2 regions of the Streptomyces sp. P9-2 genome follow, and region 1 is predicted to be linked to the other one. Evidence: riboswitches for the same ligand, from Rfam matches in the RefSeq annotation. Region 1 holds a riboswitch; the other holds the start of a gene.
What was found. A riboswitch is a leader RNA that binds a small molecule or an ion and turns the genes downstream of it on or off. The one in region 1 is predicted to bind cobalamin.
Positions count from the first base shown of each region.

Region 2: linked by a shared signal. The riboswitch ahead of ACQY0Z_RS16245 (cobalamin biosynthesis protein) and the one ahead of ACQY0Z_RS23925 (energy-coupling factor ABC transporter permease) in region 1 are both predicted to bind cobalamin.

Region 1 covers NZ_CP192633.1:5,246,602-5,250,580, reverse strand. Annotated here, with positions in the region: gene ACQY0Z_RS23935 (ABC transporter permease) at 1-327, opposite strand, end outside; gene ACQY0Z_RS23930 (ABC transporter substrate-binding protein) at 324-1,916, opposite strand; cobalamin riboswitch at 2,136-2,318, shown strand; gene ACQY0Z_RS23925 (energy-coupling factor ABC transporter permease) at 2,349-3,068, shown strand; partial or broken gene ACQY0Z_RS23920 (energy-coupling factor ABC transporter substrate-binding protein) at 3,065-3,418, shown strand; gene cbiQ (cobalt ECF transporter T component CbiQ) at 3,594-3,979, shown strand, end outside.
Region 2 covers NZ_CP192633.1:3,554,032-3,558,010, forward strand. Annotated here, with positions in the region: gene ACQY0Z_RS16240 (cobyric acid synthase) at 1-727, opposite strand, end outside; gene ACQY0Z_RS16245 (cobalamin biosynthesis protein) at 724-1,665, opposite strand; cobalamin riboswitch at 1,785-1,925, opposite strand; gene ACQY0Z_RS16250 (hypothetical protein) at 2,109-2,330, opposite strand; gene ACQY0Z_RS16255 (inorganic phosphate transporter) at 2,359-3,618, opposite strand; gene ACQY0Z_RS16260 (class II aldolase/adducin family protein) at 3,774-3,979, shown strand, end outside.

The DNA of each region.
Region 1 (3,979 bases):
GGACCACAGCAGGCGTTCGCCGATGACCTCGGCCACCGGCTGGCGCATCACCGCCGACCGGCCGAGGTCGCCGCCGAGGGCGGAGGTAAGCCAGTCCCACCATCGGGCGGTGAACGGCCGGTCCACGCCGAGGTTCTCCCGCAGCCGGTCCAGGGTCTCCTGGTCGGCGCCCAGCGCGGCCGTGCCCGCGTACGCCCTCACCGGGTCGAACGGGGACGCGGCGGCGACGGCGAACACGCCGAACGTGACGACGAGGAGCACCGGCACGGCGTACAGCGCGCGGCGCGCCACGAGCCGGGTCACCGCCGGCCAGAGGGCGTGACTCATGCCGCGGGCTGCCAGTCCTCGACGTTCCACCAGGGTCCGGCGGCGAAGCCGTGCTCGTGGGGTTCGGTCTGGGTGGTGAGGCCCTTCCAGCGGTCGGCGAGCACGTACAGGTGGTCGATGTGGGTGAGGAAGGTGTAGCCGGGGTCCTTCACGAGGGCACGCTGGAGGGCGTCGTAGGCGGCCTTGCGGGTCGCGGGGTCCTGGCTGCGGCGGCCGGTCTCCAGGGCGCGGTCGACGGCCGGGTTGTCGTAGTGCGCCATGTTGTTGAAGCCGTCGCCGGCGAGGGAGGAGTGCAGCATGGTGTAGAGCCCGAAGTCGGGGTCGCCGGTGCTGCCGAAGCCGGCGAGGACGGCGTCCCGGTGCATGCGCGGCTCGATGACCTCCCAGGTGGCGCTCTCCACGCGGACGTCGATACCGGCCTTCTTGGCGTCGGAGGCGTAGGCGAGGGCGTGGTCCTGGCGGACCTTGTCGCCGGAGGGGTAGTAGAGCGTGAAGCGGGCCGGGCGGCCGTCCTTGACACGGATGCCGTCGTCGCCCTTCGTCCAGCCGGCGGCGTCGAGGATGTGGCCGGCCTCGGCGAGGTCGCGCGAGCGCTCGGTCTCCTTGGCGAACCACGGGTCGTCCACAGGCAGTGGCCCGTAGGCGGGGCGGCCCGCGCCGTCGAGGATCTTGTCGACCATGGCCTGCCGGTCGACGGCGAGGTCGAGGGCGCGGCGGATCGCGGTGTCGCCGGTGACGGGGTTGCCGCTGGGGAGGGTGACGACGCGGACGTCGTAGGAGGTGGCCCGGTACGTCTTCCTGTCGTCGTCACCCTTGAAGGTGGCGGCGAGGTTGGGCGGGAGGACCGCTCCGTCGAGGTCGCCGGAGCGGAGCCGGGTGGCGCGGACGTCGTCGTCGGCGACGATCGCCATGGTGAGTTTCTTCACCTTCGGGGTGCCGCCCCAGTAGTGAGGATTGGCCTTGAAGGTGAGCTTCTCGCCCTTGCGCCAGTCGACGAGGACGTACGGTCCGGTGCCGACCGGCTTGGTGTTGAAGGGGCCGGTGTTGGGGTCCTGCTTCCCGACGACGTGCTCGGGGACGATCGGCAGGACCGTGCGGGCGGCGAACGGCGCGTAGGGGTGGCGGAGGGTGAAGACGACCGTGTGGTCGCCCACCGCCCGGACGCTTTCGACGGCCGCGAGTTCGCTCTTGGCGGTGTTGTTGGTGTCGTCGTCGAGGACCGTGCGGTACGTGAAGACGACGTCCCGCGCGGTCAGCGGCTCGCCGTCACTGAACTTCACGCCGTCGCGCAGGGTGTACGTGTAGGTGCGTCCGCCGTCCGTGATGCGCGGAAGTGCCCTGGCCAACGCGGGTTCCAGGGTCATGTCGGCGGTGCGGGCGAGGAGGCCGTCGAACAGCTTGGAGTTGCCGTCCTTGCCGTAGCCGAGGAGCGGGCTGAGGGTGTCGGGCTCGGTGGAGACGCCGATCACCACGGACTCGCCGGCCACCGCGTCGTCCGTGCCGCCGGAGCCGGGCGCCGAGCAGGCGGAGACCGCCGCGGCCGTCGCCAGCACGGCGGCGGCGCCCCGTATGCGTCGTCGGGTCGTCATCGAACCTCACACACCCCTGTCATCGGAAGGCACTGTTGATGGAAAGTCGCTCTTGCATATTAGTTGCAAGAAGACCTTGCCCAGGACGGCGGCCCCCCAGTCACCCGGTTCACGGCCGGCCGCCGCGGGGCCCGAACGCGCAGGTGTGCGCCGGGGTGCGAGCCGCCGGACGCCCTCCCCGCGCCCCCGTCGCCGCTTGTCACCGGGCCGCGACGGGGACTACTGTCACCACGCCTTGGTGACGGGAAATCGGTGCGATACCGGTGCGGCCCTCGCCACTGTGATCGGGAAGTCCGGCTCCGGCCCTCACGGGCAGCCACTGGGTTCTTCGGGACCCGGGAAGGCGGAGCACGGGCGGTGGTACCCGTCAGCCAGGAGACCGGCCAAGGCGCGTCAACCATCCACGAGGTGCTGGAGAGGGTCTGCTGAGCCATGCACATTGCCGAGGGTTTCCTGCCTCCGGCGCACGCGGTCGCCTGGGGCGTCGCGTCGGCGCCGTTCGTCGTCCACGGAGCCCGGTCGCTCGTCCGTGACGTCAGAGAACATCCCGAGAGCACGTTGCTGCTGGGCGCGTCGGGAGCGTTCACGTTCGTCCTGTCCGCGCTGAAACTGCCCTCGGTGACCGGGAGTTGCTCCCACCCCACCGGCACGGGTCTCGGCGCGATCCTGTTCCGGCCGCCGGTCATGGCGGTGCTCGGGACCATCACCCTGCTGTTCCAGGCGCTGCTGCTCGCCCACGGCGGGCTCACCACGCTCGGCGCCAACGTCTTCTCCCTGGCGGTCGTCGGCCCCTGGGCCGGGTACGGCGCCTACCGGCTGCTGCGCCGGTACGACGTGCCGCTGATGGGCGCGGTGTTCTGCGGCGCGTTCCTCGCCGACCTGTCGACGTACTGCGTGACCAGCGTCCAGCTGGCGCTGGCGTTCCCCGACCCGGGCAGCGGATTCCTGGGCGCACTGGGCAAGTTCGGCTCCATCTTCGCCGTCACGCAGATCCCGCTCGCGGTCAGCGAGGGGCTGTTGACCGTGCTGGTGATGCGGCTGCTGGTGCAGTCCAGCAAGGGCGAGCTGACCCGGCTCGGGGTGCTGGTCACCTCGGCGGCCGGCGGCAAGCGGGCCGCTGAGGCCGAGTCGGCCGGGGCGGTGGCCCGATGAGCCGCAACGCGAAGATCAACACCCTGCTCCTGCTGCTCGTCGCCGCCCTCGCCGTGATCCCGCTGGCGTTCGGGCTCGGCGACCACAAGGAGGAGCCGTTCGCCGGGGCGGACGGCGAGGCGGAGACCGCGATCACCGAGATCGACCCGGACTACGAACCGTGGTTCTCCCCGCTGTACGAACCTCCGTCCGGGGAGATCGAGTCGGCGCTGTTCGCCGTCCAGGCCGCGCTCGGCGCGGGCGTGCTCGCGTACTACTTCGGGCTGCGGCGCGGGCGGCGGCAGGGCGAGGCGCGGGCCCGTGAGCGGGTCGGCGTGCGGGCCCCGGAAGGGGCGCGTGAGCAGGCCGCCGGCCTGCGGGCCCCGGACGGGGTGCATGAGCGGGACGGCCTGCCGGCCCCGGACACGGCACACGAGCGGGGCGACGTACCGGCCCCGGACACGGCACACAAGCGGGGCGGCGCTGAGGACACGGGCGACGCGGAGGTGCGCTCCGGCGCCGACGGCGGACGGGACTGACACGCCTGTGCTGCCGATCGACGCGGCGGCGCACAGCAGCCGCTGGCGCCGCCGCCATCCCGTGGACAAGGCCGTCCTCGGCCTCGGTCTCACCGTCCTCGCGATCTCCCTGCCCCCGTGGCCCGGCGCCGCGCTGGTGCTGGTCACCGCGCTGGCGCTGCTGCTCGGTCCGGCGGGGGTGCCGGCCGGGCGGCTGTGGCGGGCCTACCGGGTGCCGCTGGGGTTCTGCGTCACCGGGGCGCTCACCCTGCTGGTGCGGGTGGGCGGGCCCGGCGGTTTCGTGTCACCCGCCCCCGACGGGCCGCTGCGCGCCGGGGAGTTGCTGCTGCGCACCTCTGCGGCCTCGCTGGGCGTGCTGCTGTTCGCGTTCACCACACCCATGTCGGACCTGCT
Region 2 (3,979 bases), 1.7 Mb from region 1:
AGACGCGCAGCCCGTCCTCCTCGTCGATGCCGAGCCCGTGCCGGAACGGCAGCACGCCGTAGGTGCGCCGCCCGGTGAGGCCGTGCAGCATCTCCAGGCCCGGCTCCAGCAGGGAGACGTCCCCGCGGAACTTGTTCACCAGGAACCCGGCGACCAGCTGCTGGTCCTCGGGGGAGAGCAGGGCGACCGTGCCGAAGAAGGAGGCGAAGACGCCGCCCCGGTCGATGTCCCCGACGACCAGCACGGGCAGCCGGGCGCCCCGCGCGATCCCCATGTTCACGATGTCGGTGCGGCGCAGGTTGATCTCGGCGGGGCTTCCGGCGCCCTCGCAGATCACCGCGTCGTACGCGGCGCGCAGCTGCTCCAGGCAGCCCAGGACCGTGCCGAGAAGCTTCTCCTGGCGGCCGCCGTGGTAGCCGCGGGCGCTCATCTCGCCGACCGGGCGGCCCATCAGCACCACCTGGCTGGACCGGTCGCCGCCCGGCTTCAGCAGCACCGGGTTCATCAGCGCCGTCGGCTCCACCCGGCACGCCTGCGCCTGCATGGCCTGCGCGCGGCCGATCTCGGCGCCCTCGCGGGTGACGAACGAGTTCAGCGACATGTTCTGCGCCTTGAACGGCGCGACCCTCACCCCCTGGCGCACCAGCCACCGGCAGATTCCGGCGGTGACCACGCTCTTGCCTGCGTCCGAGGTGGTCCCGGCGACCAGCAGTCCGCGACCGCTCACTGGGCACGTCCCTTCAGCACGCGCCGCGCGGCCACCCCGGCCGCCAGCGCCAGCCAGCCGACGCGCCGCGACAGGCGCACCGCCCGGTCGATGTCGGTGACGGCGACGGGGCGTCCGCCGCCGTTGAGGACGGGCCGGTGCTCGACCCGCCCGCCGTAGGAGAGGGTTCCGCCGAGCCGCACGCCGAGCGCGCCCGCGAAGGACGCCTCCACGGGACCGGCGTTGGGGCTGGGGTGCTTCGCCGCGTCCGCGCGCCAGGCCCGTACCGCCCCGCGCCGGTCGGGACCGGTGAGCGCGGCGAGGACGGCCGTCAGGCGCGCGCCCGGCCAGCCGGCGACGTCGTCGAGCCGGGCGGACGCCCAGCCGTAGCGGAGGTACCGGGGCGACCTGTGACCCACCATCGCGTCCAGGGTGTTGACGGCCCGGAAGCCCACCAGGCCCGGCACCCCGGCGACCGCGCCCCACACCAGGGCGCCCACCACGGCGTCGGAGGTGTTCTCGGCGACGGACTCCACCACGGCGCGGGCGATTCCGTCGGCGTCCAGCGCCTGCGGGTCACGGCCGCACAGGTGCGGCAGCCGCGCGCGGGCGGCCTCGACGTCCCCGTCCTGGAGCGCCCGCCCGACGGCGCGCGCCTCCCGGGCCAGCGAGGTCCCGCCGACGACGGCCCAGGTGGCGACGCCGGTCAGGGCGACGGAGGCGGCGGGGGAACGGCGTACGGCGCGGGCGGCCAGGCCGGCGAGCGTGACGGCGCCGCCGACGCACACGGCGGTGTGCACGGCCCCGCGGCCACGGTCGTCCCGCCACAGCACCCGCTCCACGGCAGCCGCGGCCCGCCCGAAAGCGGCGACCGGGTGACCGCGGCGGGGATCGCCGAGCAGCAGGTCGCCGAGGAGGCCGGCGGCGGCGCCGTACGCGAACACGCGATCGGCACCCATGGGTTCAGCCGGTGACGGATCCGGAGGGTACGGCCCCGAAGGGGGGTGGGGTGTCGCTGGTCGACCTCGGCAGGCTGCCGCGCATGGCGATATGTCCTCACTCAGGGTGTCCGCGCCCTGGTTCGACGAGACCGGCGGCGAGAGTTCCTGGCTCCCGGGGTTCGCACCCCGGTGACAGTGGCGGGACCGCGCCGGATTCGCACCGGCTTCCTCTCCTGCCGCCGTATTGGCGGAGGCAGTCCACCATGCCCCTGGAAGGGCCGTCAACTTGCCTTTGACCTGCGGGGCTGAAGTGTGCCGAGGCCCACAGAGGGGCTCACGTGGGTGAACGCCGTGAGCGGCCCGTGGACGCGCGCGCACGTCCGGCACGGGCGGGGACACGGCGACGGGCGGGACGGGAGCCGCTGCTCCCGTCCCGCCCGCTCACGCGTGCGGCCCGTCGGTCAGGCCATGATCAGGTAGATGCCGTAGCCCACGGCCGCCGCGCAGGTGGCGAAGCAGGCGTAGGCGCCGGTGACCGCGAGGGCCGCGGACCGGCCCTCGGCGGACGCCCGCTCGCGGCGGGACAGACCCGAGATGCCGAGGGTGAACAGGGCCACCAGGGCCACGGTGACCACGAGGCTGACGCCGAACACGGAGCCGAGGGCCGCCCAGTCGATCTTCATGCTGCTACTTCCTTCGTGCCGGACGCGGTCAGACGGTCGAGGCGGCCGACGGGGCCTGCGGGTCGGCGGTGGCCGGGGCCGGGATGGTGGCCGACAGTTCCTCGGAGGGGCCGGCCGGGGGCGGGGTCACGGCGGCGATCGCCTGGGTGACCACACCGGCGGGCTCCTCGGAGGCGGCCTCGGGGGTGTCGTGGTCGTTGACGTTGGTGTGGTCGACGACCTCGCGCCGGGAGATCTTCCAGATGGCCGCGCTGGAGGCGACCAGGAAGACGGCCACGACGGCGGTGCCCCAGCTGCCGAAGCCGCACACCCACTCGGCGATCGCCGCGACCAGCGCGGCGGCCGGCAGGGTCAGGCCCCAGGCGACGAACATCCGGGTGGCCGTGGACCAGCGGACCACGCCGCCCTTGCGGCCGAGGCCCGCGCCCATGACGGAACCGGACACGGAGTGCGTCGTGGAGAGGGAGAAGCCCAGGTGCGAGGAGGCCAGGATGACCGTCGCGGCGCTGGTCTGGGCGGCGAAGCCCTGCTGCGGCTGGAGGTCGGTCAGGCCCTTGCCCATGGTGCGGATGATGCGCCAGCCGCCCAGGTAGGTGCCGAGGGCGATGGCGAGACCCGCGGAGAGGATGACCCACATCGGCGGGTCGGAGTCGGGGGCTACGGCGCCGCCGGCGACCAGGGCGAGGGTGATGATGCCCATCGTCTTCTGCGCGTCGTTGGTGCCGTGGGCCAGGGAGACCAGGCCGGCCGAGGCGATCTGCCCGGCGCGGTAGCCCTTCTCGGAGGCCTTGGTGTCGGCGCCGCGGCCCATGCGGTACGTGAGCCGGGTCGCGAACATCGCGGCGATGCCGGCCACCAGCGGGGCGGCGATCGCGGGGAGCAGGACCTTGGTGACCAGCACGTCGCCGTGGACCGCGCCGAAGCCGGCGGAGGCGACCGTGGCGCCGATCAGACCGCCCATGAGGGCGTGCGACGAGCTGGACGGCAGGCCGACCAGCCAGGTGAGGAGGTTCCAGAGGATCGCGCCGACCAACGCGGCGAAGATGACCTCGGGACGGATGCCGGCCTCGTCGACGAGGCCTTTGGAGATCGTGTTGGCGACCTCCACCGAAAGGAATGCGCCGACAAGGTTCAGCACGGCGGACATGGCCACCGCGACCTTGGGCTTGAGCGCACCGGTCGAAATGGTCGTTGCCATCGCGTTCGCGGTGTCGTGGAAACCGTTCGTGAAATCGAACGCGAGTGCGGTTACCACCACAATCGCGAGGATCAGCGAGAAGCTTTCCATTTACCCAGGCAATCGTTCGAGGTCATTGGCTGGTCGAACGTAGGTAACCAGGGTGAACGGAAGATGAACTGGAACGGGCATCGGGGTGACCGTAAGAGGGGGTGTGCGCTCCGCCGTCCGGCCCAGGCGGCCTGGGCTCCTGGCAGGATCTCCACATGGCCGAACAGTACGGGACAGGACAGGAAGCGGAGGGCGCTCTGCGTGGCGTCCCGGGCACGCGCGGTGAGGGCTCTCCGGGGCCCGGCGAAGGGGTGGCGGAGGCCTGGTCGGAGCTGGTCGGGACGGCCCGCAGGACCGTCGCCGACGGCCTCGTCGTCGGCACCTCGGGCAACGTCTCCGTACGGGTCGGGAACACCGTCCT